Regions from separate parts of the Pantoea agglomerans genome, predicted to be linked through region 2. Evidence: predicted binding sites of a transcription regulator. Region 2 holds the regulator's gene; the other holds the start of a gene.
The links. The regulator CRP, encoded in region 2, controls carbon source genes, mostly activating them, when cyclic AMP is high. The targets are predictions, from matches to a motif close to ATGTGANNNNNNTCACAT.
Positions count from the first base shown of each region.

Region 1: a site for CRP is predicted at 9,540-9,557, ahead of msrB (peptide-methionine (R)-S-oxide reductase MsrB). Genes of this name have one in related genera too.

Region 1 covers NZ_CP083809.1:1,752,606-1,767,795, forward strand. Annotated here, with positions in the region: gene LB453_RS10945 (potassium/proton antiporter) at 1-1,609, opposite strand, end outside; gene LB453_RS10950 (YeaH/YhbH family protein) at 1,860-3,137, opposite strand; gene yeaG (protein kinase YeaG) at 3,228-5,162, opposite strand; gene LB453_RS10960 (MipA/OmpV family protein) at 5,583-6,332, shown strand; gene LB453_RS10965 (aldo/keto reductase) at 6,404-7,255, shown strand; gene LB453_RS10970 (D-hexose-6-phosphate mutarotase) at 7,387-8,262, opposite strand; gene gapA (glyceraldehyde-3-phosphate dehydrogenase) at 8,338-9,333, opposite strand; gene msrB (peptide-methionine (R)-S-oxide reductase MsrB) at 9,675-10,085, shown strand; gene LB453_RS10985 (YeaC family protein) at 10,089-10,370, shown strand; gene pncA (bifunctional nicotinamidase/pyrazinamidase) at 10,413-11,021, opposite strand; gene ansA (asparaginase) at 11,039-12,052, opposite strand; gene sppA (signal peptide peptidase SppA) at 12,137-13,996, opposite strand; gene LB453_RS11005 (NAD(P)H nitroreductase) at 14,169-14,720, shown strand; gene LB453_RS11010 (DNA topoisomerase III) at 14,897-15,190, shown strand, end outside.
Region 2 covers NZ_CP083809.1:299,853-315,042, forward strand. Annotated here, with positions in the region: gene LB453_RS03800 (aminodeoxychorismate synthase component II) at 1-297, shown strand, start outside; gene LB453_RS03805 (aspartate aminotransferase family protein) at 386-1,606, shown strand; gene LB453_RS03810 (YccS/YhfK family putative transporter) at 1,607-3,682, opposite strand; gene crp (cAMP-activated global transcriptional regulator CRP) at 3,741-4,373, opposite strand; gene LB453_RS03820 (OsmC family protein) at 4,675-5,079, shown strand; gene LB453_RS03825 (phosphoribulokinase) at 5,305-6,174, opposite strand; gene LB453_RS03830 (YheU family protein) at 6,236-6,454, opposite strand; gene LB453_RS03835 (hydrolase) at 6,451-7,467, opposite strand; gene LB453_RS03840 (LysE family translocator) at 7,526-8,128, shown strand; gene LB453_RS03845 (LacI family DNA-binding transcriptional regulator) at 8,130-9,110, opposite strand; gene tauA (taurine ABC transporter substrate-binding protein) at 9,348-10,328, shown strand; gene tauB (taurine ABC transporter ATP-binding subunit) at 10,340-11,107, shown strand; gene tauC (taurine ABC transporter permease TauC) at 11,104-11,931, shown strand; gene tauD (taurine dioxygenase) at 11,928-12,767, shown strand; gene LB453_RS03870 (ABC transporter ATP-binding protein) at 12,925-14,829, opposite strand; gene kefG (glutathione-regulated potassium-efflux system ancillary protein KefG) at 14,943-15,190, shown strand, end outside.

The sequences.
Region 1 (15,190 bases), 1.5 Mb from region 2:
CGAGCATGCTCATTACCAGCTGGCCGAGAGACTGCTGATCGTTGGCCTCTTCGTCCAGCTCCAGTCCGTAAATCTGCGCCACATCGCGCAGGCGCGCGTCGGCGTCGAGAATAAAGTCACCGAAAAAGCGCTGATCCAGCGAGACGGGCGGCGACTGGCTGAACATTTTACCCAGCGCCGGCAGATCGCGTTCGCGGCCGATGACGCAGATAACGTCACCCTCCTTTAGCCGGGTGTTACTGTTGGGATGCATAAGCGCGTTATCGCGGAACAGCGCGGCGATACGGGTTTCGCGCGGCATCTGCAGGTCGCGCAGCGCCGCCCCGACGCACCATTTGTCGGCGCTGAGCTGATAGACGAACTGCTCCCAGGGATTTTCCGGGTGGATATCCAGGCCAACGCGGCTGACAGGCGACGCCGTCGGCGGCACCACGACCCGCGCTTTTTTCGCCGCAAAGCCGAGCGAGGTGCCCTGCAGCATCAGCGATACCAGCACCACAAAGAAGGCGATATTAAAGTAGAGCGATGCGTTTTCCAGTCCCGCCATCATCGGAAAGACCGCAAGAATAATTGGCACCGCGCCGCGCAGGCCGACCCAGCTGATAAAGATGCGCTCGCGGCCGGTAAAGCCGCGGAACGGCAGCAGCCCGACCAGAATCGACAGCGGACGCGCCACCAGAATCAGCCACAGCGACAGGAGCATCGCCGGCACCGCGATATGCCACAGATCGGATGGCGTCACCAGCAGGCCAAGCACGATAAACATGCCGATCTGGCTCAGCCAGGCCATGCCGTCAAAGGTCTGCAAAATGCCGTGGCGGTTGCGGATCGGCCGGTTGCCGAGCAGAAAGCCGCAGAGATAGACCGCCAGAATGCCGCTGCCCTCCAGCATGGTGGTCAGGGCGAACACCAGAATGCCGCCGCTCAGCGCCAGCAGCGGATAGAGTCCAGGAGCCAGGCTGATGCGATTGATCAGCTGCTGCAGCGCCCAGCCGCCGCCCAGCCCCAGCACGATGCCCAGGCCAAACTGCTGCACCAGATGCACCAGGAACATCCAGTCGAGGCCAGTTTCGCCTTTCTGGATCATCTCAATCAGGGTGATAGTTAAAAACACCGCCATCGGGTCATTGCTGCCCGACTCAATCTCCAGCGTAGAGCTGACGCGCTCGTTCAGGCCTTTGTCACCCAGCAGCGAAAAGACCGCCGCGGCGTCGGTAGAGCCGATAATGGCGCCGATAAGGAAGCCCTGCATTAAATCGAGGCGGAACAGCCAGGCGGCAGCCAGGCCGGTCAGTCCGGCGGTGATCATCACGCCGACCGTTGCCAGCGAGAGCGCCGGCCCCAGCGCGACCTTAAAAGAGCTGGCTTTGGTGCGCATGCCGCCGTCGAGCAGGATCACCGCCAGCGCCAGGTTGGAAATCAGGTAGGCGGCGGGGTAGTTATCAAAGGCGATACCGCCAATGCCGTCGACGCCGGTGAGCATGCCCAATGCAAGAAAGATCACCAGGATAGGGATGCCGAGCCGCGAAGAGAAAGAACTGAGTAAGATGCTTGACGCAACCAGCACAGAACCGATGATAAAAAGGCTATAGACGATGTTGTGGTTCAATGTGTTCTCCTGCGGTTACGACAATCATAAGAAGGCTGGCGCGGGGAATAGCCGTGCATCTGAAAAAGAACATGCGTAATCAGTAAGTTGTCATAGCCTAAACTCTAATTATAAGATTTGATTTGTCTGTTTAAGCTAAGGCTTAATGTGCAAAAAAAAGCCCTTGTTCGTCAAGAGGATTAATGGCGGGTATTTTAGCATGTATTTGCGGGATTAAATAAAAAAGCCGGTCAGCGACCGGCTCAGAGCATCAGGCTTCCGCTGCCTGTTTGTGAAACAGCTCGCGAAACACCGGATAGATATCTTCCGGCTCGCGGATATGCTGGATGGCGAAATTATCAAAAACCGCCTGCAGATGTTCATATTCACGCCACAGCGTCTGGTGCGCGCGTCGGGTAATTTCGATATAGCTATAGTAGCGCACCACCGGCAAAATATTCTTCGCCAGTATCTCGTGGCACAGCGGCGAATCGTCCGCCCAGTTATCGCCGTCCGACGCCTGCGCCGCATAGATATTCCACTGCGCCGGGTCGTAACGCTCTTTCACCACCTCATCCATCAGCTTCAGGGCGCTGGAGACGATAGTGCCGCCGGTTTCCTGCGAATAGAAAAACTCCTGCTCATCCACTTCTTTCGCCTGGGTATGGTGGCGAATATAGACCACGTCCACGTTTTTATAGGTCCGGCTCAGGAACAGGTAGAGCAGAATATAGAAACGCTTCGCCATATCCTTCGTCGCCTGATCCATTGAGCCGGAGACGTCCATCAGGCAGAACATTACCGCCTGACTGGAGGGTTCAGGCCGTTTTTCAAAGTTTTTGTAGCGCAGGTCGAAGGTGTCGATAAAGGGCACTCGCTCGATACGCGCGCGCAGTTCGGCGATCTCTTTGCGCAGGCGCTCCTCTTCCAGCAGCTGCGCCGGCTCCGCTTTCTCAATCGCAGTCAGCGCCTCTTCCAGCTCATGCATCATACGGCGCTTGCCTGCGGTCATCGCGGTGCGTCTCGCCAGCGAGTTTTGCAGCGACCGTACCACGCTGATATTGGCGGGTACGCCGTTGGAGGTAAAACCGGCGCGATGGGTTTTATATTCGTTAAGCTGGCGATGCTGGTTTTTACGCAGATTCGGCAGCGCCAGATCTTCAAACAGCAGATCAAGATACTCATCTTTAGAAATCTGGAAAACGAACTCATCCTGGCCCTCGCCATCCTGGCTGGCGTTGCCCTGACCGCTGCCGCCACCGCCACCGCCGCCCTGAGGCCGCTCGATACGGTCGTTCTGCACGAAGTGATCGTTGCCGGGATGGACGCGATGACGACTGCCGCCGCGGCCCTGATGGAAAATCGGTTCGTTAATATCGTCCACTGGAATCGAAACGGATTCGCCACTTTCAACGTCGGTTACCGAACGCTTATTGATGGCCTCCGAGATGGACTGTTTGATTTGCGACTTATAACGGCGCAAAAAGCGCTGTCTGTTGACTGCGCTTTTATTTTTGCCGTTGAGTCGCCGATCGATGAAGTAGGCCATAAAACTCCCCCAAACGTTGTAAGCAGGTCGGGCAGCAGCCCGACCTTATGGGTATTAATGCCAGCGCATCAACGTGCTTACGCGTTGTGATTAGGACGATTTACGCACGCGCAGATACCATTCGCACAGCAGACGCACCTGCTTGCGGGTATAGCCTTTCTCCATCATGCGCTCGACGAAATCGTCATGTTTTTTCTGTTCATCCGTGGAGGTTTTGGTATTGAACGAGATAACCGGCAGCAGCTCCTCAGTATTTGAGAACATTTTCTTCTCAATCACGGTGCGCAGCTTCTCGTAACTGGTCCAGTTAGGATTGCGGCCGTTGTTCTGCGCGCGGGCGCGCAGCACGAAGTTCACAATCTCATTGCGGAAATCTTTCGGGTTGCTGATCCCGGCCGGCTTCTCGATTTTTTCCAGTTCCGCATTCAGCGACTCGCGGTCGAACAGCTGTCCGGTATCGGGATCGCGGTACTCCTGATCCTGAATCCAGAAATCGGCGTAGGTCACATAGCGGTCAAAAATGTTTTGGCCATATTCAGAGTAGGACTCCAGATAGGCGGTCTGGATCTCCTTGCCGATAAACTCGGCGTATTTGGGGATCAGATAGCCTTTCAGGTGCTCCAGATACTTCTCTGCCTGCTCCTGCGGGAACTGCTCGCGCTCAATCTGCTGCTCCAGCACATAGAAGAGATGCACCGGGTTCGCCGCCACTTCGTTGTGGTCGAAGTTAAACACGCGCGACAGGATCTTAAACGCAAAGCGGGTGGAGAGGCCGTTCATGCCCTCATCCACGCCGGAGTAGTCGTGATACTCCTGCCAGGATTTCGCTTTCGGATCGGTGTCCTTCAGGCTTTCCCCGTCATAGACGCGCATCTTCGAGTAGATGCTGGAGTTTTCCGGCTCTTTCAGGCGCGACAGAATCGAGAAGCGGGCCAGCGTTTCCAGCGTACCGGGCGCGCAGGGCGCGGTGGCCAGTTCACTGTGGTTAAGCAGTTTCTCGTAGATTTTGATCTCTTCGGAAACGCGCAGGCAGTAAGGCACCTTGACGATATAAACACGGTCAAGAAACGCCTCATTGTTTTTGTTGTTGCGGAAGGTTACCCATTCCGATTCGTTGGAGTGTGCCAGGATGATGCCGTTAAACGGCAGCGCCGAAATCCCCTCTGTACCGTTGTAGTTGCCTTCCTGCGTTGCGGTCAGCAGCGGGTGCAGCACCTTGATTGGCGCTTTGAACATCTCAACGAATTCCATAATCCCCTGGTTAGCGCGGCAGAGCGCACCAGAGTAGCCGTAGGCGTCGGGATCGTTCTGCGCGTGGTTCTCCAGCTTGCGGATATCCACTTTACCCACCAGCGCGGAGATATCCTGGTTGTTCTCGTCGCCAGGCTCGGTTTTGGCGATGGCCAGCTGTTCAAGAATCGATGGCCAGACCTTCACCACCTTGAAGCGGGTGATATCGCCGCCGAACTCATGCAGCCGTTTCGCCGCCCAGGGCGACATAATGGTGCCGAGATAGCGACGCGGCACGTTGTACTCTTTTTCAAGAATGTTGGCGTCTTCCTGCGGGTTAAACAGGCAGAGCGGATGATCGTTGACCGGGCTGCGTTCGCCGTCGGCGCTCAGCACATAGATAGGCACGCGCTGCATCAGCGCTTTCAGACGCTCCGCCAGCGAGGACTTACCGCCGCCGACCGGCCCCAGCAGGTAAAGGATCTGTTTTCTCTCCTCCAGACCCTGAGCGGCATGTTTCAGATAGGAAACGATCTGCTCTATAGCCTCTTCCATGCCATAGAACTCTTCAAAGGCCGGATAGCGGCCAATCACACGGTTGGAGAATATTCTGGAAAGGCGTGGCTCCTGGGCAGTATCGACCATTACTGGCTCACCTATAGCCATTAAGAGTCGCTCTGCGGCGTTGGCGTATGCACTGCGATCCTGCTTACAGATTGCAAGAAATTCCTGCAGTGTGAACTCTTCGTCCTTGGCAGCTTCATAACGCTGACGATAGTGATCGAATATATTCATAGCGATGCCCGTCCTTTCGTTTTTAGCACAGGTAAAGGAGCGTAATTAAAGGCTCATGCAGCTCCCGGAAGATATTCTCATTTGAGTACAGCAACCCTTATGCCAACCTGATGTATTGTTATCGGGGTACACACTTCTTATGGTCACTCTGCTCGTACTAAGACTCACGGCTTACTTTTAACTGTAGAAGGCATTTAGGAAATTTCCTCCGCATAATTTTACTATCTGGCGATATATCAATAACAAAGTCAGATTGTTGCAAAGCGAGCTTTGCGTCAACCTACGGGAAAAGAGAGTAGAATCCGGCAGATGTGCCGCTTTTAGTCGCTCTGTCAGAGCGCACCTCAGATAATGGTTAAACCGGCGAGCGAAAATCGGTAAACTTCGTACTGATTTTTATATTTATGGAAGAAATAAATTGTGAACCAATTCAAACTTAACGCGCCTGCCGCGATTATTTGTGCTCTTTTTTTTGCTCACACCGCCGCTGCGGAATCCTTGTCGCTGGGTGCATCAGTGCTCTACGCGCAGTCTCCCTATCGTGGCGGACAGGACCGCTATATCCCGGTTCCGGTTATTAATTACGAGGGCGATAACTTCTGGTTTCATTCTCTGCAGGGGGGCTACTACCTGTGGAAAGATCCGCAAAATCAGCTCTCTCTGACGCTGCTCGGTTCACCGCAGCAGTACGATCCGGGCGATAACGACCTCGGCGATATGAAGGGTCTTGATAAGCGTCGCATGACGCTGATGGGCGGCGCCACCTACACCCATATGGCGGAGTGGGGCATCCTGCGCACGGCGCTGCTGGGTGATGTGCTGAACAACAGCAACGGCATTATCTGGGATATGACCTACCTTTATCGCTTTAACTTTGGCGATTTCAGCCTGACGCCGGGCGTCGGGGCGATGTGGAACAGCGCCAATCAGAACCGCTACTACTATGGCGTCTCCAGCCATGAGTCCGCGCGTACCGGCATCAACCGTTATCAGCCAGACGACAGCTGGTCTCCTTACGTCGAACTGAGCGCCAGCTATCAGATCTCGCCGCAGTGGAACGCCAGCCTGGTGGGACGCTACACCCGTTTTGACAGCGAGATCAAAGACAGCCCGATGATCGACAAGAGCGGGCAGACCACCCTCTGGACCGGTATCAGCTATACCTTCTGATCGGCACCGTTACGAGGCAATTCCTTAACCAGGCACCAAAAGGGTGCCCTGATGTGATGCAGGAGCATGGGATGGACAAAGCAATCGCTTTTGATGACCACATACGACTACCCGCGATAGGTCAGGGCACCTGGTATATGGGCGAGGAGGCCGCGCGCCGCCGTGAAGAGGTCGCTGCGCTGCAGGCGGGCCTTGATGCGGGGCTAACGCTGATTGATACCGCCGAGATGTATGCGGACGGCGGTGCGGAAGAGGTGGTGGGCGAGGCGCTGCGCGGACGACGCGACGAGGCGTTTCTCGTCTCTAAGGTTTACCCCTGGAACGCCGGCGAAACAGACGCCGTTGACGCCTGCGAGCGCAGCCTGCGGCGGCTCGGCACCGATCGGCTGGATCTCTATTTGCTGCACTGGCGCGGCAACGTGCCGCTTGAAGAGACGATTCGAGCGATGGAGAGGCTGCAGCAGCAGGGCAAAATTCTGCGCTGGGGCGTCTCTAATTTTGACGTCGACGACCTGCAGGAGCTGCTGGAGGAGCCGGGCGGCCCACGCTGCGCCACCAATCAGGTGCTGTATCATCTCGCATCGCGCGGCATTGAGTTCGATCTGCTTCCCGCGTGCCAGCAGCATCAGATGCCGGTAATGGCCTATTGTCCGCTGGCGCAGGCGGGAAGGCTGCGTCAGGCGCTCTTTTCGGACGGGACGCTGGTGGATATTGCACAACAGAAGGGCATTAGCGTAGCGCAGCTGCTGCTGGCGTGGGTGATCCGCAAAGAGGGCGTTATGGCGATCCCGAAGGCGAGTTCGCAGGCGCATGTGAAAGAGAATGCCGCTGCGCTGCACGTCAGACTAAGCGACGAGGAGCTGGCGCGGATTAATAAAGCCTTTCCGCCGCCGCAGCACAAGATGCCGCTGGATGTCGTCTGACGCTGAAGCAACAGGCGCCTTACTCAGGTAAGGCGCCGTGCTGAGTGACGCCGACCCCTGGCGCATTCAGGTGCGGAAGGCGTCGCAATCTGCATCACCCACTTTTCATTCAGGCCATCGCCTGAGCTGTTTTAAACTTTCTGCCGCAGACGGAAGGTGGTTGCCAGCCGCGCCGGTTTTTCACCCGCGCTGCGCATCGGTTTCGAAATGCGGGCCGTCTCTACGCAAACCATGGTCTTATAACCGTCATTGGGCATGTCCGCCATGCTGCAGGAGAGCTCGACGCCAGGGTTCCAGGTCACCACGTCGCTGTGATGATGGTGATAGACCTCAATCACGCGCTGCCCCTGCTTGTCCTGAATCAGTGAGCAATCTTCCGGCTGGGTGAAGATACGGTCGATGCGGCCCGGATAGGTCTGCTTACCGCTGGAAGTCTGTTCGCTGTTGTTATCTACCTTATCGATAAAGTTCGACCCCAGCCCGCTTACCTCTACGCCCGCGATATCGGCCACCTGGAAATAGCTGTGCAGCGCGCCGGTGGCGTTGAAATCGCCGTGGGCTTCAAGCTCGATTTCGCAGTGCCTGCCAAGACGGAAACGGGCAAAGAGGGTGAAGTCATGCGGCCATAGCTTTTTCGTCTGCGCCGAGCTTTCCAGCACGAAGGTCAGCATAACGTTTTCTTCGTTCTCATCATGCGCCGACAGCGTCCAGGGCTGATTACGGGCGAAACCGTGCGCTGGCTCGCCTTCCGGCCCAAACCACGGCCAGCAGATCGGCACGCCGCCGCGGATGGCTTTACCGGGAGCGAAGAGAGACTTTTCGCTCAGCCAGATAACCGGCTTTTCGCCGCTCGGCTGCCAGGCGATGAGGTGCGCGCCCTGAAGCGTCACCGCAGCACGCACCTGAGGGTGGCTTACGACAATCACCGGCAGATCGCCCAGCTGACGCTGCGAGAGGTAGGGGGAGATTTGCTTCACCACGGGCAGCGAGAAAATTTTATCCTGCATAACCGAATCCTTCCTGTTGCTACGAAAAAAAAGGGCGACCGAAGTCGCCCTTGTTATCTGTCATGGCCGGGCTGCTTATTTTGCAACCAGCGCGATCAGGTCGAGAACTTTGTTTGAGTAGCCGGTTTCGTTGTCATACCAGGAAACCAGTTTCACGAAGTTGTCGTTCAGCGCGATGCCCGCTTTGGCGTCGAACACAGAAGTCAGTACTTCGCCGTTGAAATCGGTAGAAACAACGTCGTCTTCAACGTAGCCCAGCACGTCTTTCATTTCGCCTTCCGCAGCTGCTTTAATCGCTGCACAAATTTCTTTGTAGGAAGCCGCTTTTTCCAGACGAACAGTCAGGTCTACAACAGAGACGTTCGGAGTCGGTACGCGGAATGCCATACCAGTCAGTTTACCGTTCAGCTCCGGCAGGACTTTGCCCACGGCTTTCGCTGCGCCAGTAGAAGACGGGATGATGTTCTGAGATGCGCCGCGGCCGCCGCGCCAGTCTTTGTGAGACGGGCCGTCAACGGTTTTCTGCGTAGCGGTGGTAGCGTGAACGGTGGTCATCAGACCTTCGACGATGCCGAATTTGTCGTTGATGACTTTCGCCAGCGGTGCCAGGCAGTTAGTGGTGCAGGAAGCGTTAGAAACGATGTCCTGTCCGGCATATTTGTCGAAGTTAGCACCGCGAACGAACATCGGGGTGTCATCTTTAGACGGACCGGTCAGCACGACTTTTTTCGCGCCGGCAGTGATGTGTTTACGTGCGGTTTCGTCAGTCAGGAAGATGCCGGTCGCTTCAGCAACAACGTCAACGCCTACTTCGTCCCACTTCAGGTTAGCCGGGTCTTTCTCAGAGGTAACGCGGATTTTTTTGCCGTTAACGATCAGCGCGCCGTCCTGTACTTCAACGGTGCCGTTGAAGCGGCCGTGCGTTGAGTCGTACTTCAGCATGTATGCCATGTAGTCCGCGTCTAACAGGTCGTTGATCGCAACGATTTCGATGTCAGAACGCTGCTGAGCAGCACGGAAAACGATACGGCCGATACGACCAAAACCGTTGATACCTACTTTGATAGTCATATATTCCACCAGCTATTTGTTAGTGAATAAAAGGTTGGCTGTAAAATTACAAAAACCTTACCAGGCGTCAAGCGGAATCGTGTCAATAGTTGCGACAGGTCAATCCGTTCGACAGGAATAATTTGTTGCGCAACCGCTTGCGCAACAAGCGTGTTGAGATGATGTCAAAACCCAATCGCTGAATATAAAGGGATAGCGCCAGTAAAAGGTGATCGATATCACAAATCTGCGCTGCGAAAGGAAAGTATGGCCGCTAAGCACGAAAAAGGCCCCGGCAATGTTATTCATTTGTTAGAATAGTAGACGATTTTTTCAGAATGACACTCTCCGGAACCACTCAAATGGCTAAAGAAACCGCATCCGAAGCAAAAATTGCGCAATTGTCTGAAATGCAGCGCTATGTTACCCAGCAGCGCGGTACGGAACCGCCTTTTAGCGGCGCGCTTCTGCACAACAAGCAGGAAGGCATCTATCACTGTCTGGTCTGCAACGCGCCGCTGTTTCTCTCGGAAACCAAGTATGACTCCGGCTGCGGCTGGCCGAGCTTCTACCAGCCGGTGAGCGACGACGCGATTCGCTATCTGGAAGATGACTCTCACGGCATGCACCGCATCGAGATCCGCTGCAATAACTGCGACGCACACCTGGGACACGTCTTCCCGGACGGCCCGCAGCCAACCGGCGAGCGCTACTGCGTGAACTCGGCATCGCTGAGCTTTACCGACGAGCAGGGCGACCAGAAGCAGGGGTGAAGAATGAAACAACAGCTTGACGCTATGGTCGACGCCATGACGCCTGAGGTTTATGAACGGCTGGCAACGGCGGTAGAAACCGGGAAATGGCCGGACGGCGTGGCGCTGTCGCAGGAGCAGCGCGATAACTGCCTGCAGCTGGTGATGCTCTATCAGGCGCGCCACAATGCGTCGCCGCAGCATATGAGTATCGGTAAGGGCGGTGAGATGGTGACAAAATCGAAGCGAGAGCTGAAGGAAGAGTTCGGTATCGACGCAGAGATTACGCGCATAAATCTGCACTGAGCAGAAGGCCGACGTGACGTCGGCCTTATTCAGGCTGGTCCGCTAGATCAGCACCGCGCCCTGCGCCTTCATCTGGGCGAACGCGATATCGCTGTCTTCCGGGCTGAGATTGACCCCGCGACAGCCTTCCTTCACCACCGTCACCTGATAACCCAGCTCCAGCGCGTCCAGCACGCTGTATTTCACGCAGTAGTCCGTTGCGATGCCGAGCATAACCAGATGGGTGATGCCGCGCGCCTGCAGCCAGCTATCCAGCTCGGTTTTACGCCGATGGCCGTTGTCGAAAAAGGCGCTGTAGCTGTCGACGTCAACATCCTGTCCCTTGTGAAACACCGCATCGATCAGATTGCGGTCAAGGCCGGGATGCAGCTCGGCGCCAGCGGAACCCTGAATGCCGTGATCAGGCCACCAGATCTGCGCCAGCCCGTTGAGTTCGCCCAGCGTATAGACCGGCTCGCCCGACACCGAGGCGAAGCTGCCGTGGTTGGCCGGGTGCCAGTCCTGCAGCGCCAGCACGCACTCGCCGCGCGCGCGGAACTCACGCGCATAGCGGTTGGCGACCGGCACGGTCATATCGCCTTCATGCACGGCCATGGGGCCGCCGGGACAAAAATCGTTTTGAATATCGATGATAATGAGGGCCTGCTTCATAACAGGTGGCTCCGTAATTAGTCTTCGGTCAGTTCACCGCGCAAATTTTGCTGCATCCTGGCGCGGATCTCATCGCAGGAGAGCGACTGACTCAGTAAAAAGTGGAGCTTGGTTAGCGCGGCTTCCACCGTTAAATCAAATCCGCTTATCACGCCCGCATGCTCAAGGGCATTGCCGGTGGCATAGCCCCCCATGTTCACCTTGCCGGAGATACACTGGGTCAGGTTAACCACTACAATGCCGCGCTCGCTCGCCTGCTGCAGCTCGGCGAGAAACTCGGCGTTCTGCGGCGCATTGCCGACGCCATAGGAGCGCAGAATCAGCGCTTTTACCGGCTGGCGTAAAAAGTTGCGCACCACATCTGCCGAGATGCCCGGATAGATGGTGACGACGCCGATAGGCTGTGGCGTAATCGTATGCACCTTCAGCGGCCCCTGGCCCTGCGGCGCAGGCGGCGTATTCAGCCGGCGAATATGGATGCCCGCCTCCAGCAGAGCGGAGAGGTTCGGCGACGCAAAGGCGTTAAAACCATCCGCATGCGCTTTCGTGGTGCGGTTGCCGCGATAAAGCTGGTTGTTGAAAAACAGTGATACTTCATTCACGGGGTAGTTCGCCGCCACGTAGAGCGCGTTCAGCAGGTTCTGCTGACCGTCAGAGCGCAGCTCCGCCAGCGGAATTTGCGAGCCGGTAACGATAACGGGCTTCGCAAGGTTCTCCAGCATAAACGACAGCGCCGAGGCGGTGAACGCCATGGTATCGGTTCCATGCAGGATAACAAATCCATCGTAACGATCATAATTTTGTCGAATATCTTCCGCGATGCACTGCCAGTCTTCGGGCGTCATATCGGAGGAGTCGATCAGGGGATCGTATTCATGGATAGTGAAATCAGGCATTTCAGGACGGTGAAACTCCGGCATATTCGCCAGCTGTTGCTGCAGATGACCTGAAACCGGGATATAGCCTTGCGCAGAGCGCTGCATGCCGATGGTGCCGCCCGTATAGGCGACATAGATATTTTTCTTTTGCATCAGAAACTCAGACTTGCCGTAAAACGCGCAGTATAAGGGGAAAGTGGGGGAAAAGCAGCCCAGTCGACGACCGGGCTGCGAGCTTCATCGCACTTCGCCGCAGTTCAGACAGAACGCATAGCGATTTTGCGGATCGTTAAGGTTATTCAGCAGGCCAGGCTGCTGCTTCATGGCGCTCATTACGTCCAGCATCGGCGCGGGCAGCCAGGCCTTCAGCGTGTCCGGCAGCACCGCCTGCGCCGAGGCGTTAACCTGGCTGAGCAGCATATCGAACATGCCGGGCTGATCCTGATACCAGGAGAGCTGAGGCTTCGCCACCTTCGCCAGTTCGCCCGCTTTTTTCACGGCGTCGTCAAAGTCGCCCAGCGCATCTACCAGACCGTTGGCTTTCGCATCGCTGCCGGTCCAGACGTGCCCCTGCGCGATGGCGTCGATTTGCTCTGGCGTTTTGTGACGCGAGGCGGCGACCAGACCCACAAAGTTGCGGTAGCCGTTTTCAATCGTCAGCTGCATCAGCTGCTGCACTTCGGTTGGCAGCGCTTTGGTGGAGGCCACGTCCGCCAGCGGCGAGGTGGCGACGCCGTCCGTATGCACGCCGATGCTATCCAGGCTGTTCTCCAGCGTATTGATTACGCCGAATATGCCGATCGAGCCGGTCAGGGTGCTCGGGTTCGCGACGATATAGTCCGCCGGCGTCGAAATCCAGTAACCGCCTGAGGCCGCCATGCCGCCCATGGAGACGACAACAGGCTTGCCTGCCGCGTGCGCCGCCGCCAGCTCTTCGCGGATCGCTTCAGAGGCGGTAACGCTGCCGCCCGGGCTGTTCACGCGCAGGATAATCGCCTTGATTTTAGGATCGAGGCGCGCATCGCGGATCTGCGTGGCGGTAGTGTCGCCGCCGACGTTACCGGGCGTCTCTTCGCCGTCCATAATCGCACCGCTCGCCATCACGACCGCGATATTGCCATCCTGTTGAGTCGGCTGTTTCACGTTGTAGTCATAGATGCTGACGCTGTGATAGTCGTTGCTGGCTTTATCCCAGCCGAAGGTTTTCACCAGCTCCTGATCGGCCGCTGCGCGGCTGTCCAGCACATCTACCAGCTTGTTATTCAGCGCATATTTGGCGGTATCGCCGTTTACCGCCTCAAGACCAGCGATAACCGCCGCCGCGCCGGGGAAGAGCTGATCCGGGGTGATCTGACGGTTGCCCGCCACGGTATTCAGGTAGTTCTGCCAGAGTTGACCAACCCAGCGGCTGTCGGCGTCGCGCGCCGCCTGAGACATATCGTCGCGCAGGAAAGGTTCGACCGCCGATTTATAGGTGCCGACGCGGAAGACGTGGGAGTTGACCTTCAGCTTGTCCAGCAGCGTCTTATAGTAGAGGCCGTTGGTGGCGAAGCCGTGCAGATCGACCGTGCCCTGCGGCGAGAGATAGATTTTGCTGGCGTAGCTGGCGAGATAGTACTGCGCCTGGCTATAGCTGTCGCCCAGCGCGAAAATGGGCTTGCCGCTGTCGCGGAATTCGCGCAGCGCCTTGCCGACATATTGCAGAGAGGGCTGGTCTCCACCGGCGAAGTCGCGCAGATCCAGCACCATGCCGGTGATATTTTTATCGTTCTTCGCCTGGCGGATAGCGTCCACCACGTCGAACAGCGAGTTCTCCTGCAGGCGATCGCTGCTGGCGCCCAGCAGCTGACGCCCCAGTTTGCTCAGCTTATTGCTGACCGAAGGCTTATCCACCAGCACGCCGGTGAGATCAACTTTTAGCGCGCCTTGCTGTACCGGCGTCGAGCTGTTGCCAGAGCCGCTGACCTGCAGCCAGATGCCGACGCCCACCAGGATTAAAAAGATCAGGAACAGATTGAGAATAAACTCCCTGATAAAATTCAGCACTCGCCATGTCCATCGGAACAGACCGGCAATAATTCGCCACAATGTGCGCATCAGACTCTCCATTTTCGCTAGCGGAAAGCGGTCGCCGCGCGGCTCCGCCTTCCAGGTCGTCCTCATCCTAAAGAGCGCCGTGGAAAATGTCAGCAGGAAATCGTGGCGGACTGTTACAAAAGATCAGGCTGTGCCAGGATTAGCCAACGCGTTATGACATCAGGAGAAAATCATGGATGCACTTGAATTACTGATTAATCGTCGCTCAGCCTCCCGCCTGACCGAACCGGCGCCCGCCGGCGAAAGCCTGCAGAACATTATTCGCGCCGGAATGCGCGCGCCCGACCATAAGTCGCTGCAGCCGTGGCGTTTCGTTATCGTTGAGAATGAAGGGCGCGATCGGCTGAGCGCGCTGCTGGAAGAGGCGGCGCGCGAGGCGCAGCTGGAGGAGAAGGCGATCGATAAAGCGGCGCGCTCGCCGTTTCGCGCGCCGATGATTATTACCGTTATCGCCCACTGCGAAGATCACCCTAAAGTGCCGCGCTGGGAGCAGGTGGTGTCGGCGGGCTGCGCGGTGATGGCGATGCAGATGGCGGCGGCGGCGCAGGGCTTTAACGGCATCTGGCGCAGCGGCCCCTGGACCGACAATGCGCGCGTGCGCAGCGCTTTCAACTGCCGCGAGCAGGATGCTATCGTCGGTTTCCTCTATCTCGGCACGCCGCAGTTAAAATCGAGCACCACCGTGGTTCATCCCGATACCGCACCCTTTGTCAGCTATTTCTAACCGACGAGGTCGCTCTTTCCGTGCAGCGAAGCGGGTTGCGCGGATCCTGCGCGACCGATCCAGATGTGACCCGCCAGAGCTTACCTCCGTATCAGGAAACGTCTAAGATAGCGCTGCGCCTCTGTCGCGTTAGCCGAATGGCCCTCATACCCTGAAGTAAAGGATCTTTCTGACTTATGCGTTTGTTTATTGCGGAAAAACCGAGCCTGGGCCGCGCCATTGCCGATGTGTTGCCTCAGCCCCATCGTCGCGGAGAGGGCTTTATCGCCTGCGGCGACGATCAGATCGTCACCTGGTGCGTCGGGCACCTGCTGGAGCAGGCGCAGCCGGATAGCTATGACAGCCGCTACGCGCGCTGGTCGCTGGCCGATCTGCCGATTATCCCGCAAAAATGGCAGCTGCAGCCGCGTCCCTCGGTGGCGAAGCAGCTTAAGGTGATAGAGAAGCTGCTGAAGCAGGCCAGCGAAGTG
Region 2 (15,190 bases):
GTGCGCGCCCGTCAGGCGATGCACGGCAAAACCTCCGCTATCGCCCACAATCAGCGCGGCGTGTTCCGCAACCTCAACCATCCGCTGACCGTTACGCGCTACCACTCTCTGATCGTGGCGTGGGACTCATTGCCTGACGAGTTCGAAGTGACCGCCTGGAGCCTGAAAGCGGGCGAGCCGGATGAGATTATGGGTTTTCGCCACCGCGAGATGGCGCTGGAGGGCGTGCAGTTTCATCCGGAAAGCATTCTGAGCGAGCAGGGGCACCAGCTGCTGCGTAATTTTCTTGAATCCTGAAGTTATGTTTGCCTTTGACTGATTTATTATGCATATTTTATGACTATTATTTCACTGTGGCTTAATAAATAATCAAAGGTGGTCGTCGATGGCAGCGGAGAAAATTGCGGTAACGCGGGAAACGTTCGATAACGTCATTTTGCCTGTTTATGCACCCGCGCAGTTCGTGCCGGTCAAAGGCAAGGGCAGCCGCGTCTGGGATCAGCAGGGCAGAGAGTATATCGACTTCTCCGGCGGCATCGCCGTTACGGCGCTGGGCCACTGTCATCCGGCGCTGGTGGAGGCGCTGAAAACCCAGGGCGAAACCCTGTGGCATCTGAGCAACGTCTTTACCAACGAGCCTGCGCTCCGCCTCGCCAGCAAGCTTATCGACGCCACCTTCGCCGATCGCGTCTTCTTCGCCAACTCCGGCGCGGAAGCGAACGAGGCCGCTTTCAAGCTGGCGCGCTACTACGCCTGCCAGCGCCACAGCCCGTTTAAAAGCAAAATCATCGCCTTCCACAACGCCTTTCACGGCCGCACGCTGTTTACCGTTTCCGTCGGCGGCCAGCCGAAATACTCCGACGGCTTCGGGCCGAAACCGGCGGATATTGTGCACGTTCCCTTTAACGATCTCGACGCGGTAAAAGCGGTTATCGACGACCATACCTGCGCCATCGTGGTCGAGCCGATTCAGGGCGAGGGCGGCGTGATGCCCGCTACGCCAGAGTTTATGCAGGGGCTGCGCGCGCTGTGCGATAAGCATAATGCGCTGCTGGTGCTGGATGAGGTGCAGAGCGGCATGGGGCGCAGCGGCAAGCTGTTCGCCTATGAGCACTACGGCGTGACGCCAGATATTCTTACCACCGCCAAAGCCCTGGGCGGCGGCTTTCCGGTCAGCGCCATGCTGACGACCCATGATATCGCCTCTACCATGTCGCCGGGGGTACACGGCACCACCTACGGCGGTAACCCGCTCGCCTGCGCGGTCGCGGAAGCGGCGCTGGATGTGATCAATACGCCAGAGGTGCTGGAAGGCGTTCAGGCGCGGCGCGAGCAGTTTGTCGCGGCGCTGAAGGCGCTCGACGCGAAGCGGGATCTCTTCTCAGATATTCGCGGCAAAGGGCTGCTGATTGGCGCGGCGCTGAAGCCGCAGCACGCCGGTAAAGCGCGCGACATTCTTAACGCGGCGGCGGCGGAAGGGCTGATGGTGCTGGTGGCGGGCACCGACGTGATCCGGTTTGCGCCGTCGCTGGTAATTGAGCCCACCGATATCGAAGAGGGCATGGCGCGCTTCGCCCGGGCGGTAGAGCGCGCGCTGTCGGCCTGATTACCCTTTCCGTAAATGTCTTATCAGCCAGCGACCGTGGTGCGGCCGCTGGCTCCAGGCCAGTGACGAGATGGTATGCATAACGTTGAGGTGCTCCAGAATGCGCTTCACATGCTGTTCCAGAATCGTCGTCGGCCCCTCATCCAGGTTCTCCACGCCCGCCATCACGTTGGTCTGCGATCCCGGCCCGTCATATTCCAGCCGCTGCTGGCAGCGTTGCAGCGCGATTTCGCACGACTGCAGATAGCGCTGCGCCAGATCCGACGTCAGCATGGTGTGCTCACGGGCGAGGATCGTCATGGCGTTGATATGCTCGACGATAAACTGGCTGTGCGTGACCCACAGGCGCATATCTTTCAGGTACTGCGCGTTAAAGCCCGGCTCCTGCATCGCCTGATTGAGCGAGTTGAACAACGCATTGTGCGCCTGATTAACCTGCATACGCTGATACGCCAGCTGCTTCGCCTCCTGCTCCGGCCCCAGCAGCATCCGTAGCGCATCCTGATAGGCTTCCAGCGCGTCGTGGGCGTTTTGACGCAGCAGTCCGCTTTGCCACTGCGGCCACAGCCACAGCATGCCGCCGAAGGCGATCAGGCAGCCCATCAGCGTGTCCATCAGGCGCGGCAGTAAAAACTGCGCGCCGTTCAGCGACAGCAGCTGCAGCGAATAGACCGCCGTCACGGTAAAGCCGATCATCGACCAGCCGTAGTATTTGCGCGTTACCAGATAGCTAACCAGCGTTACCGCCAGCATAAACAGCAGCACCAGCGATTCCGGCACCGCGAAGCGCAGCGAGGCGGCGGCGATTACCAGGCCGGCGAAGGTGCCCAGCGCCCGGTGCTGGATGCGCACCCGCGTGGCGCTGTAGCCGTTCTGGCTGACAAACATAATGGTCATCAGGATCCAGTAGGGCTTGGGAATATCGAACAGCATCGCCAGCGCGCTGCCGAACATCAGCATCACGGCGAAGCGCGCGGCGGTGCGCAGCGCGGCGGACTTCAGCGACAGATAGCTGCGCAGCGCGGGCAGCAGCGGCAGGCGGCGCTGGCGGTCGGTCATCAGGTCGCGCTGATAGAGCGGCTTTTGCGTGCGCAGCACGCGCGCGATGCGGCTGAAGTGGTAGTAGCAGAAGTGGCCTACCGGATTATCGGGGTGCTGACGGGCGATCTTCTCCAGCGCGCCGAGCGGCTTCTCCATATCGAAACGGCTCGGCAGCTGGTGATAAAGGATGGCGTCGGCCAGGGCGCGCAGCCGCGCCGAGATAATTTTGGCGTTCCAGCGGATCACCGCTTCCGCATGGCTGCGCTCCACCAGCTTCTGCACCTCTTCCGGCTGGTGCAGGCTGACGGAGATATGCTCCTGCAGGTCGAGCGCCACCTGAAACGCGCGCGTCAGCCGCTTATGGCTGTTGTCGCGGCTGGCGGAGAGCATATGCATCTGCTGATAGCAGGTGTTGATCAGATCGACCGCTTTCTGCTGGCGCGCCAGCAGCGGGGGCAGCGCTTTTTCCGGATCGGTGAGCTGGGTCAGCAGGGTATATTTCGCGTCGCAGTAGTCCGCCAGTTCGCGGTAGATCAGGCTCAGGGTTTCGCGCATCGGCTGCTCTTTCCACAGCCAGAACCAGAACCAGTTAAAGAGCCCGTACCAGAGCGTGCCGCCGATATAGAGCAGCGGGGGCACGTAGATCGGCATGCGGCCAATCAGGCTCAGGGTAAAGATAGCCGCCACCAGCGTGCCGGAGAGCAGGCGGCCGTGAAGCGGGCTGATTTCGCCGGTGACGCCCAGCAGCAGCGGCAGCGCAAAGAGCACGACAGGCAGCGGCACGCCTTTCAGGGTTAACAGCTGGATCAGAAAGCTGCCGAGGGCGAACAGCGAGCCGCCAACGATCAGACGCTTAAAGAAGCGCTTATGGGGCGTATCCAGACCCGCAACGTTGCAGCAGGCGGGCACAAGAGAGAAGAGCAGGCCTTTTTGCAGATCGCCGAACAGCCAGCCGAGCGCCACCGGAATGCAGAGCACCAGCGTCTGCCGCAGGGCATAGTTAACTTCGGGGTGATAGATGATTCGACGCCACATCACTTCACTACAGGCAGTAACGGCGTGACGGTAACATCACGCCGTGAGTGAGAGGAAATCAGCGGGTGCCGTAAACGACAATGGTTTTGCCGTGTGCGGAAATCAGGTTCTGGTCTTCCAACATTTTCAAAATGCGGCCCACGGTTTCGCGTGAGCAACCAACGATTTGGCCAATTTCCTGACGAGTAATTTTGATTTGCATGCCGTCGGGATGCGTCATGGCGTCTGGCTGCTTCGCCAGGTTAAGCAGGGTTTGTGCAATACGTCCGGTCACGTCGAGGAAAGCTAAATTGCCCACTTTTTCCGAGGTAACCTGCAGACGGCGCGCCATCTGCGAAGAGAGACGCATTAAAATATCCGGGTTCACCTGAATAAGCTGACGGAATTTCTTGTAGGAAATTTCCGCTACTTCGCACGCGGTTTTCGCGCGTACCCAGGCGCTACGCTCCTGGCCTTCTTCAAACAGGCCAAGCTCGCCGATAAAATCACCCTGATTCAGGTAAGAGAGGATCATCTCTTTGCCCTCTTCATCTTTGATCAGCACCGCAAGGGAACCTTTCACGATGTAGTAGAGGGTTTCAGCCTTCTCACCCTGATGAATCAGCGTACTTTTGGATGGATATTTGTGAATATGGCAATGGGACAGGAACCATTCGAGTGTAGGGTCTGTTTGCGGTTTGCCGAGAACCATTCGCTATTATCCTCTGTTGTAATCGTGCCCAAAACGCGGGGGGAACTTGTCCCTGCAAGGCGATGAAAGCTTTAAGCGTTTCCCCTAAAGGAGATTATTCGGGCCTTATTTTGCGCCAGGCGCTTGATGTGTCCCGTCTTCGTCCTTAACAGAACGAACTATTTTCAGCACTGTTTGTAGCACAGCTTTTGCCGACTGTCTTCTGTTGTCTCGCTTCAGCAAAGGGGGGATTACTCTGGATTGCTGTTTGCCAGGTGAACGCGTACTCTGGCGGCAAAAGGGCTATTCTTGAGGTGGAAACATGCAGGCAAGAGTGAAGTGGATCGAAGGATTAACCTTTCTCGGCGAGTCGGCGTCAGGGCATCAGATCCTGATGGACGGTAACTCCGGCGATAAAGCGCCAAGTCCAATGGAAATGGTGCTGATGGCGACGGGCGGCTGTAGCGCCATCGATGTGGTTTCCATATTGCAGAAGGGCCGCAACGAGGTAGTGGACTGTGAGGTGAAACTGACCTCGGAGCGTCGTGAAGAGGCGCCGCGCCTGTTTACCCATATCAATCTGCATTTTGTGGTGACCGGCAAGGCGCTGAGCGATAAAGCCGTGGCGCGCGCGGTAGATCTCTCGGCGGAAAAATATTGTTCGGTGGCGTTGATGCTGGGCAAGGGCGTTGAGATTACCCATAGCTATGAAGTGGTCGCGCTGTAAAAAAGCGCACTGTACGTAAGGAGCGGGTGGCAAGGGCCGAAGAGCAAAGCGTCCCGCGCCATGGACAAAAACGCCGGGAGCGTTTTTGAACAACGCAACGCGTTGGCCCGTTTACGGGCGCCCCTCAAGGATGAGGGGCGTATACGCGCGGGCCGAGCTGGCAGGGAGGCCGTTTTTTGCGTCTTTGCGATCGGGCCTTGCTACCCGCGACCGCGCCAGACCTGGTCAGGCGATCTGCTTGCCTTCCATCAGCCGCTGCACCAGCGGCGCCATAATCAGCTCCATCGCCAGACCCATCTTGCCGCCCGGCACCACCAGCGTATTCATATGCGAAATAAACGAGCCCTGCAGCATCGCCAGCAGATAGGGGAAGTCGATATTCTCCAGCCCGCGAAAGTGAATAACCACGAAGCTCTCATCCAGCGACGGAATTTCGCGCGCGGCAAACGGGTTTGAAGTATCAACGGTCGGCACGCGCTGGAAGTTAATATGGGTGCGTGAAAACTGCGGCGTAATGAAGTTGATGTAATCCTCCATCGAGCGCACCACCGAGTCCATCACCGCCTCGCGTGAGTGGCCGCGCTCGCTGGTGTCGCGCACCAGCTTCTGGATCCACTCCAGGTTAACGATCGGCACCACGCCCACCAGCAGGTCGACCTTCTCCGCCACGTTATGCTGCTGCGTCACCACGCCGCCGTGCAGCCCTTCATAAAACAGCACGTCGGTATTTTCCGGCAGCGGCTGCCAGGGCGTAAAGGTGCCGGGCACCTGATTCCAGGGCACGGCTTCGTCGTAGGTGTGCAGATATTTGCGCGACTGCCCTTTGCCCGCGTTGCCGTAGTCGGTAAAGGTCTGCTCCAGCAGGCCGAAGTCGTTGGCCTCCGGGCCGAAATAGCTGATATGGCGTCCTAAATCGCGCGCCTTACGGATCGCCATATCCATTTCTGGCCGCGTATAGCGGTGGAAGCTGTCGCCCTCCAGCTCGGCGGCGTGCAGATTGAGCTGCTGAAAAATTTTACGAAACGCCAGGCTGGTGGTGGTGGTGCCGGCGCCGCTTGAGCCGGTTACCGCAATAATCGGGTGTCGTGCTGACATAAAAAAGCTCCCTGTGAAGTCGGGCGATGAGCATTGTTAACACGAAAAGTGCGTTGGCGCATCAGCCGCGAAATTCGCTGCGCGGCATAATATTGATGGTTTCATGCAGTTCCGACCAGACCAGCACCACGTCGCCGCGCTCCAGCTGGCGGCGCACGTCGGCCACCTTTTGCGCCAGGCTGCGCTCCTGCTCGCCGTAGTCGGTGCCTTCGCGCAGCACAAAGGCTTCAATCAGGTTGGTAAGGGTATCGGGATCGAGCTGTTGCCAGGGAATAATCATGATGAGAGCCACTGTGTAAGCCACTGCGGCACACGCTGCTCGAGCCACATCTGCGGTTGACGCAGCGTGCCACCGACAAAGCCAACGTGTCCGCCATGCGGCGTGAGTTGATAGGTCGTGCTGGCTGAGAGCTGATCCGCCTGCGGGATCACCTCGTCAGTCATAAAAGGATCGTCTTTCGCGTGAATGATCAGCAAGGGCTTGCGCACATTTTTCAGCAGCGGCATGGCGCTGGCGCGACGGTAATAGTCGGCCGCGTCAAGAAAGCCGTGGGCGCGAGCGGTAATGGCGTCGTCGAAGTCGCGCAGGCGACGCAGCGCCCTGAGCTGCGGCAGGTCTACCGGCAGCGTGCCCGGCCAGGCGCGCAGCTTGCGCTCGGCGTTCTTTTTCAGCTGGTCGAGCAGATAGCGCTGATAAAAGCGTGAGAAGCCCTGTTCCAGCTTCAGGCTGCACGGCTCCAGCAGCAGCGGCGCGGAAACGATCACCCCTGCGTCGAGCGGCGCGTCGTCTCCCAGCGCGCCGAGCAGGCAGCCCAGCATATTACCGCCGAGCGACACCCCTACCGCGGCGGTTGGCGCCTCGCCCCAGCGCGTTTTCAGCCAGCGCAGAAAAAAGGCGGCGTCTTCGGTTTCGCCGGAGTGATAGATGCGATGCAGGCGATTCGGCTCGCCGCTGCAGCCGCGAAAGTGCATCACCACGCCGAGCCAGCCGTGGCGCTGACAGGCGTGCATCAGCCCGTGGGCGTAAGGGCTGTGGAAGTTACCCTCCAGACCGTGAAACAACACCACGCGCGGCTTATGGCTCGCCTGCTGCGGATCTTCGCTCCAGGCGAGATCGACAAAGTCGCCGTCCGGCAGGTCGAGGCGCTGCCAGTGCGGACGCAGCAGCAGGCGGCGACGCACCAGCCGCGGCAGCACCGTCTGCAGATGGGGATTGCGCAGGGCGCGCGGCGGCATAAAGCTCGTCGATGCGTCAGGAGTAAAATTCATATCGCCAGCACTTGTCTGATCCATATCACACTGTTAGCTTCGTTAGGCTTGTTGCGAATCTGGGGGTAAGGAGCGCCCGTTCATGGAACTGAGCCTGTTTTTCTCAATGTTAGGTTTTCTCTGGGTGGCCGCCATCACGCCAGGACCTAATAATATGTTACTCACCGCGTCCGGCGCCAATTTCGGCTTCTGGCGCACGCTGCCGTTAATGATCGGCATTATGATCGGCATGCAGGTGATGCTGCTGATGGTGGCGTTCGGCGTTGGCGGCCTGATCCTGCTCTATCCCGCGCTGCACCTTATCCTGAAAATCGCCGGCAGTCTTTATCTGCTCTGGCTGGCGTGGAAAATCGCCACCGCCGCCTATGAAGAGCTGGAGAGCGGCGACGCGCCGCCGAAACCGATGCCGTTCTGGCAGGGCGGTCTGCTGCAGCTGATCAATCCAAAAGCCTGGCTGATGGCGCTGGGGGCGGTTGCGAGCTTCAGCCTCGCCGGCTCCGCCTACCTGCACTCGGTCACGGCCATCAGCTTCGGCATGTTTCTGGTTAACCTGGTGGCGGGGGTTATCTGGATCGGCTTTGGCGCGCTGATTGGCCGCATCCTGCGCAGCCGCCGCGCCTGGACCCTCTTTAACCTGGCGATGGGGCTGCTGACCGCCGCCTGCGTGCTGCTAATCTGGCGCTGAGCTAGCTGGAGGCGCGCTCGACGCGCTTCCACGGCAACACCTCATGGGTTACCGGCGACGCCGGACGGCGGATGCGCTGCAGCAAAAGCTGAACGCTGCGCGCGCCAAGCTGATACATCGGCTGTTCGACGGTGGTAAGCGGCGGATTCAGGCTGCTGGTGAAGGGAATGCCGTCAAAGCCCACCACCGCAAGATCCTCCGGTACGCGCAGACCCGCTTCCAGCGCGGCGTGTATAACGCCCACCGCCAGCACGTCCGAGACCGCCAGCACCGCGTCGGGCGGTTCGGGCTGCTGCAAAAGCTGACGCAGCGCCCGGCTGCCCGCTTCGCATGAAATCTCCTCGGCATAGGCGACGCCGTGCCACGGCAGCGCCAGCGCCTCCAGCCCTGCGCGATAGCCCGCCTCACGCTGATGCGAATAGAGGTAGCGCATATCGCTGTTTACCAGCCCGATACGGCGGCGGCCTTTGCCCGCCAGATAGCGCACCGTTTCCTGCGCCGCGTCGCGGTTATCGATAGCGACGGAAGAGGCGGGTATCGCGGGATCGTATTCCGCACACTGCACCCAGGGCGCGTCGCCGATAATGGCGGCGATATCCTTTAGCGCGGACGCCGCATCCATGGTGATCACCCCATCCACCACTTTACCGGTCAGCAGCCCAAGCCAGGCGGAATCACGCCGCAGCTGCGAGGCGGAGTTGCAAAGAAGAATATGGTAGCCCTGCGCCTCCGCTTCCGCCTCGATGCCCTGCACCACGCGCGAGCAGAAGGGGTTAGTGATATCGGATATCAGCACCAGCAGCATATTGCTCTGGGCGGTACGCAGCTGGCGCGCCAGTAAATTAGGCTGATATTCGCTGGCGGAGATCGCCGCCAGCACCCGATCGCGCGTATCCGCTTTAACCCCGGGATGTTGGTTAAGCACGCGGGAGACCGTTGCTTTTGATACGCCCGCCAGCAGCGCGACCTTCTCGATGGACATGTTGCCGCAACCCTTTTTACACCAGTTAATAATAGAGCTCTATCAATAGCACAGCGGCAATGTGAGCGCCTGCCATTTTGTCTGAATAATCGGGGATCTAATGCCAGATTTCGCATCAGCTTTGCCGATCATGATCTAAGAACATCTGTTTATTAAGAATAATTTTTAATTCCTTTATGAAATCATCGTCGCTGGCGACACTGCGCCCATCACAGGACCCCGGCGGAGTGCGACATCATGGCAGTAAAAACACCTTTAACCCTTCTGGCCGCAGCGCTTTCGCTGCTGGTTTTTCAGGCGCAGGCCGTCAACGTAACGGTGGCGTATCAGACCTCCGCCGAGCCGGCCAAGGTGGCGCAGGCGGATAACACCTTTGCCAAAGAGAGCGGCGCGACCGTTGACTGGCGCAAGTTTGACAGCGGGGCAGGCGTGCTGCGCGCGCTGGCGTCGGGGGATGTGCAGATCGGCAATATCGGCTCCAGCCCGCTGGCGGTAGCCGCCACGCAGCAGCTGCCCATCGAGGCGTTCCTGCTGGCCTCTCAGCTCGGCAACTCTGAGGCGCTGGTGGTGAAGAAAAGCATCAGCGGCCCGAAAGATCTTATTGGCAAGCGCATCGCCGTGCCCTTTATTTCCACCACCCACTACAGCCTGCTGGCAGCGCTGAAGCACTGGGGGATCAAGCCGACCGAGGTGCAGCTGGTGAACCTGCAGCCGCCCGCGATTATCGCCGCCTGGCAGCGCGGTGATATCGACGGCGCCTACGTCTGGGCGCCCGCCGTCAACCAGCTGGAGAAAGAGGGAAAAGTGCTGACGGACTCCTCTCAGGTCGGACAGTGGGGCTCGCCGACGCTTGACGTCTGGGTGGTGCGCAAAGATTTTGCCAAAGCGCATCCTGACGTGGTGACCGCCTTCGCCCGCAGCGCCCTTGAGGCGCAGAAATCCTATATCGATAACCCGGATGGCTGGCTGAAGCAGCCGGCTAACCTGAGCAAGCTGTCGCGCCTGAGCGGCGTGCCGGAAGCGCAGGTGCCGGAGCTGGTGAAAGGCAATACCTATCTCACTGCGCAGCAGCAGATTGAGCAGCTGGGCAAGCCGGTAAATAAAGCAATTGTCGATACGGCGCACTTCCTGAAAGAGCAGGGCAAAGTGCCGCAGGCGAATGCTGACTACAGCGACTTCGTAACCAGCCGCTTTGTCGAGCCGCTGGCGAAACAGTAAGGAGAAGCCTCATGCTGCGCATCGCTCACCTCAACGCCCGTTATGACGGACGCCCGGCGCTGCAGGATATTAATCTGCAGATCGATAAAGGCGAACTGCTGGTGGCGCTCGGTCCCTCGGGCTGCGGCAAAACCACGCTGCTTAACCTGATCGCCGGCTTTTTGCCGGTGGAGTCCGGCAGCATCACGCTGGAGGGGAAAACCATCAGCGGGCCAGGCGCGGAGCGCGGCGTGGTGTTTCAGCATGAGGGGCTGCTGCCGTGGCGTAACGTGCTGGACAACGTCGCTTTTGGTCTGCAGCTCGCCGGGATGGCGCGCGGCGAACGTAACGCCATCGCACGCCGGCTGATTAAAAAGGTCGGGCTGGAAGGGGCGGAAAACCGCCCCATCTGGCAGCTCTCCGGCGGCCAGCGGCAGCGCGTCGGCATCGCCCGCGCGCTGGCGGCGGATCCGCAGCTGCTGCTGCTCGACGAGCCTTTCGGCGCGCTGGACGCCTTTACCCGCGAGCAGATGCAGACGCTGCTGCTGACGCTGTGGCGCGACAGCGGCAAGCAAATTTTCCTTATCACGCACGATATCGAAGAGGCGGTGTTTCTCGCCAGCGAGCTGCTGCTGCTTTCGCCCGGGCCGGGCCGCATCCTGGAGCGCCTGAAGCTTAACTTCGGGCAGCGTTTTGCCGCCGGCGAACCCTGCCGCGCCATTAAATCCGATCCCGCTTTTATTGCGCAGCGCGAATATGTGCTGAGCCGGGTATTCGAGCAGCGGGAGGCCTTTGCATGAGCGCGGTGATCAACGACAAAACCACGGTGGCGCGTCGGCGCTTGCGCTGGCCTTTTTCCCGCTCGTTCAGCCTGAGCCTGCTGAGTCTGGCACTGCTGCTGCTGATCTGGTGGAGCATCACGGCGCTGGGTCTGATTAGCCCGCTGTTTCTGCCGGCGCCGCAGCAGGTGCTGAGCAAGCTGCTGCTGATCGCCAGTCCGCAGGGCTTTATGGACGCCACGCTGTGGCAGCATCTCGCCGCCAGCCTGACGCGCATGCTGGTTGCCCTGTTCGCCGCGGCGGCCATCGGCATTCCGGTCGGCATCGCGATGGGCCTGAGTCCGGCGGTGCGCGGCCTGCTCGACCCGCTGATTGAGCTCTACCGCCCCGTCCCGCCGCTCGCCTATTTGCCGCTGATGGTGATCTGGTTCGGCATCGGGGAGACCTCCAAAATCCTGCTGATCTATCTGGCGATTTTTGCGCCGGTAACGCTCTCGACCCTGGCGGGGGTGCGCAATACGCAGCAGGTGCGCATTCGCGCCGCTCAGTCGCTGGGCGCCAGCCGATGGCAGCTACTGCGCTGGGTGATCCTGCCTGGCGCGCTGCCGGAGATCCTGACCGGTCTGCGCATCGGTCTTGGCGTCGGCTGGTCGACGCTGGTGGCCGCCGAACTGATCGCCGCGACGCGCGGGCTTGGCTTTATGGTGCAGTCCGCCGGTGAGTTTCTGGCGACCGACGTGGTGCTGGCGGGTATCGCGGTGATTGCGCTGATTGCCTTTACCTTAGAACTGGGGCTGCGCGCCCTGCAGCGTCGGTTGACGCCCTGGAACGGAGAACAACAATGAACGAAAAGCTGAACATTACCGCGCTCGGCCCTTATATCGGCGCGCAGGTGACGAATGTTGATTTAACCCGGCCGCTCAGCGACGCCCAGTTTGAGCAGCTTTACCACGCGCTGCTGCGCCATCAGGTGCTGTTTCTGCGCGACCAGCAGTTGACCCCGCACCAGCAGCGCGCGCTGGCGGCGCGCTTCGGCGACCTGCATATCCATCCGGTTTACCCGCACGCCGACGGCGTAGAGGAGATCATCGTTCTGGATACCCATCAGGATAATCCGCCGGACAACGACAACTGGCACACCGACGTGACCTTTATCGACACGCCGCCAGCGGTGGCGATTCTGGCGTCGAAGCTGCTGCCTGAATCAGGCGGCGATACCCTCTGGGCGAGCGGCATCGCGGCCTATGAAACCCTCTCCGCCCCGATTAAGACGTTGCTGGATGGGCTACATGCCGAGCACGACTTCAGGAAGTCGTTCCAGGAGTATAAGTATCGCCGCAGCGAAGAGGAGCATCAGCGCTGGCAGGAGGCCGTGGCGAAGCATCCGCCGGTGCAGCATCCGGTGATCCGCACCCATCCGGTCAGCGGGCGCAAGGCGCTGTTTGTGAATGAAGGTTTTACCACGCGCATTGTCGAGCTGAGCGAAAAAGAGAGTCACGCGCTGCTGGAACTGCTCTATGCCCATGCGACCAAACCGGAGTTTCAGGTGCGCTGGCGCTGGCAGCCAGACGACGTGGCGATCTGGGATAACCGCGTGACGCAGCACTATGCGAATGCGGATTATTATCCGGCAAGGCGGGTGATGCACCGGGCGACGGTGCTGGGGGATCGGCCTTTTTAAAACGTCCGTACCGGGCTGCGACGGCGTTGCTGCGCCGCGCCATAATGCTCACATACATCAGTATGCTCCGCTTATGGCGCGGCTGGCGCCTTGTCTCGCGCCGGTACGATCGTTTTAAGTCCGCTGAAAACTGAAAACTGAAATTAACAGCTAACCGTCAGGAGGCGAGCATCGCCTCCAGCTGCTCCTGCGCATCCAGCCACGCCATCTCGACCTCTTCCAGCGCTGCTTTGCTCTCCGCCTGACGCTGCAACGCTGCGGTTAAGTCGGCTTTGCGCGCGGGATCGTAAATATCGCCGTCGGCCAGCTGGTTTTCCGCTTCGGAGAGCTGGCTCTGCCATTTCGCCATCTGCTTCTCCAGCTTCTCGATCTCTTTGCGCAGCGGCTGCGTCTGAGCACGCAGCTCAGCGTCGCGACGCTTCTGATCTTTGCGCGCCTGCGCGCTGTTGCCGTTCTCCTGCTTCGGCGCGGCGTCCGCCTGCGCCTGCTGCTTCTGCAGGTCGCTCAGCCACTGCTGGTAATCCTCCAGATCGCCCGGGAAGACATCAACCTTGCGGTCATGCACCAGATAGAGATCGTCGGTGGTGGCGCGCAGCAGATGGCGATCGTGCGATACCACCACCAGCGCGCCTTCGAAGTCGATGAGCGCTTCGGTCAGCGCCTGGCGCATATCGAGATCGAGGTGGTTAGTGGGTTCGTCGAGCAGCAGCAGGTTAGGGCGCTGCCAGACGATCAGCGCCAGCACCAGCCGCGCCTTTTCGCCGCCGGAGAAGCGCGCCGTAACTTCGCTGACTTTGTCTCCCTGGAAGCCGAAGCCGCCAAGATAGTCGCGCAGCTGCTGCTCCAGCACCTTCGGCGCAATGCGCGCCAGGTGCTGCAGCGGCGACTCGTCGCTGCGCAGATACTCCAGCTGATGCTGCGCGAAGTAGCCGAGCTTAATGCCTTTCGCCAGCCCGACCTCGCCGTCGAGCGGGGTCAGCTCGCCCGCCAGCAGCTTAATCAGCGTTGATTTGCCCGCGCCGTTACGCCCCAGCAGGCCGATGCGCGAGCCCGGCACCAGGTTGAGCTTGATGGCGTCGAGAATAATGCGCTCGCCGTAGCCGGCGGTGACCTTCTCCATCTTCAGCAGCGGGTTTGGCAGGCTTTCCGGCGCGCGGAAGCTAAAGCTGAACGGGTTATCGACGTGCGCCGGGGCGATCATCTCCATCCGCTCCAGCATTTTGATGCGGCTCTGCGCCTGCTTCGCTTTCGAAGCCTTGGCGCGGAAGCGATCGATATAGCTTTGCAGATGCGCCACTTTCTCCTGCTGGCTTTCAAACAGCGCCTGCTGCTGCGCCAGCTTCGCGACGCGCTGCCGTTCGAACGAGCTGTAGTTGCCGGTGTATTCGAACAGGCTCTCCTGCTCGATATGAATGATCTTATCTACCACCGGATCGAGGAAGTCGCGGTCATGCGAAATCAGGATCAGCGTGCCCTCATAGCTTTTCAGCCAGCGCTCCAGCCAGATCACCGCGTCGAGATCGAGGTGGTTGGTGGGTTCGTCGAGGAGCAGCAGATCCGAACGGCAGACCAGCGCCTGCGCAAGGTTAAGGCGCATGCGCCAGCCGCCGGAAAAGTCGCTCACCGGGCGGTTCAGCTGCTCCTGGCTAAAGCCCAGGCCGTGCAGCAGGCTTGAGGCGCGGGCATGAATGCTCCAGGCCTGAATCGCGTCCAGCTTGCCGTGCAGCAGGGCGATGGCGTTGCCGTCGTTGCGCTGGTTGGCGTCCGCCAGCTGCGCCTCCAGCTCGCGGTATTCGCGATCGCCGTCGATAACGTATTCCAGCGCCGGTTTGCTCAGCGCCGGGGTCTCCTGGTTAACCCAGGCCAGCGCCCAGTTGCCGGGAAAGGTCACGCCGCCCGCGTCGCTGGCGATCTCGCCTTTTAACAGCGACAGCAGGGTCGATTTACCGCAGCCGTTTTTACCCACCAGGCCGACTTTCTGACCGGGATTGATGGTGGCGGAAGCGTTATCGAGCAGCACGCGGACGCCGCGGCGGATTTGCAGAGAAGAAAAGACAATCATAAGCGCCGTATCGTCAGAATATGTTAATTTACCCACCACATAATTAGAGGGTGTCGCGTCGTGCATGGTAGCGGAAAAGCGCCGCTATGACGACGCTTTGGAAGAGGATAACTATGTCGCAGCCAGCAAAAGTTTTGCTGCTTTACGCTCATCCGGAAATGCAGGAGTCGATAGCGAATCGGGTTCTGCTGCAGTCGGCGCAGAAACAGGAAAACGTCACCGTACACGATCTGTACGCGCACTATCCTGATTTCTTTATTGATATTCACTATGAACAGCAGCTGCTGCGCGAGCATCAGGTCATCGTTTTCCAGCATCCGCTTTATACCTATAGCTGTCCTGCGCTGCTGAAAGAGTGGCT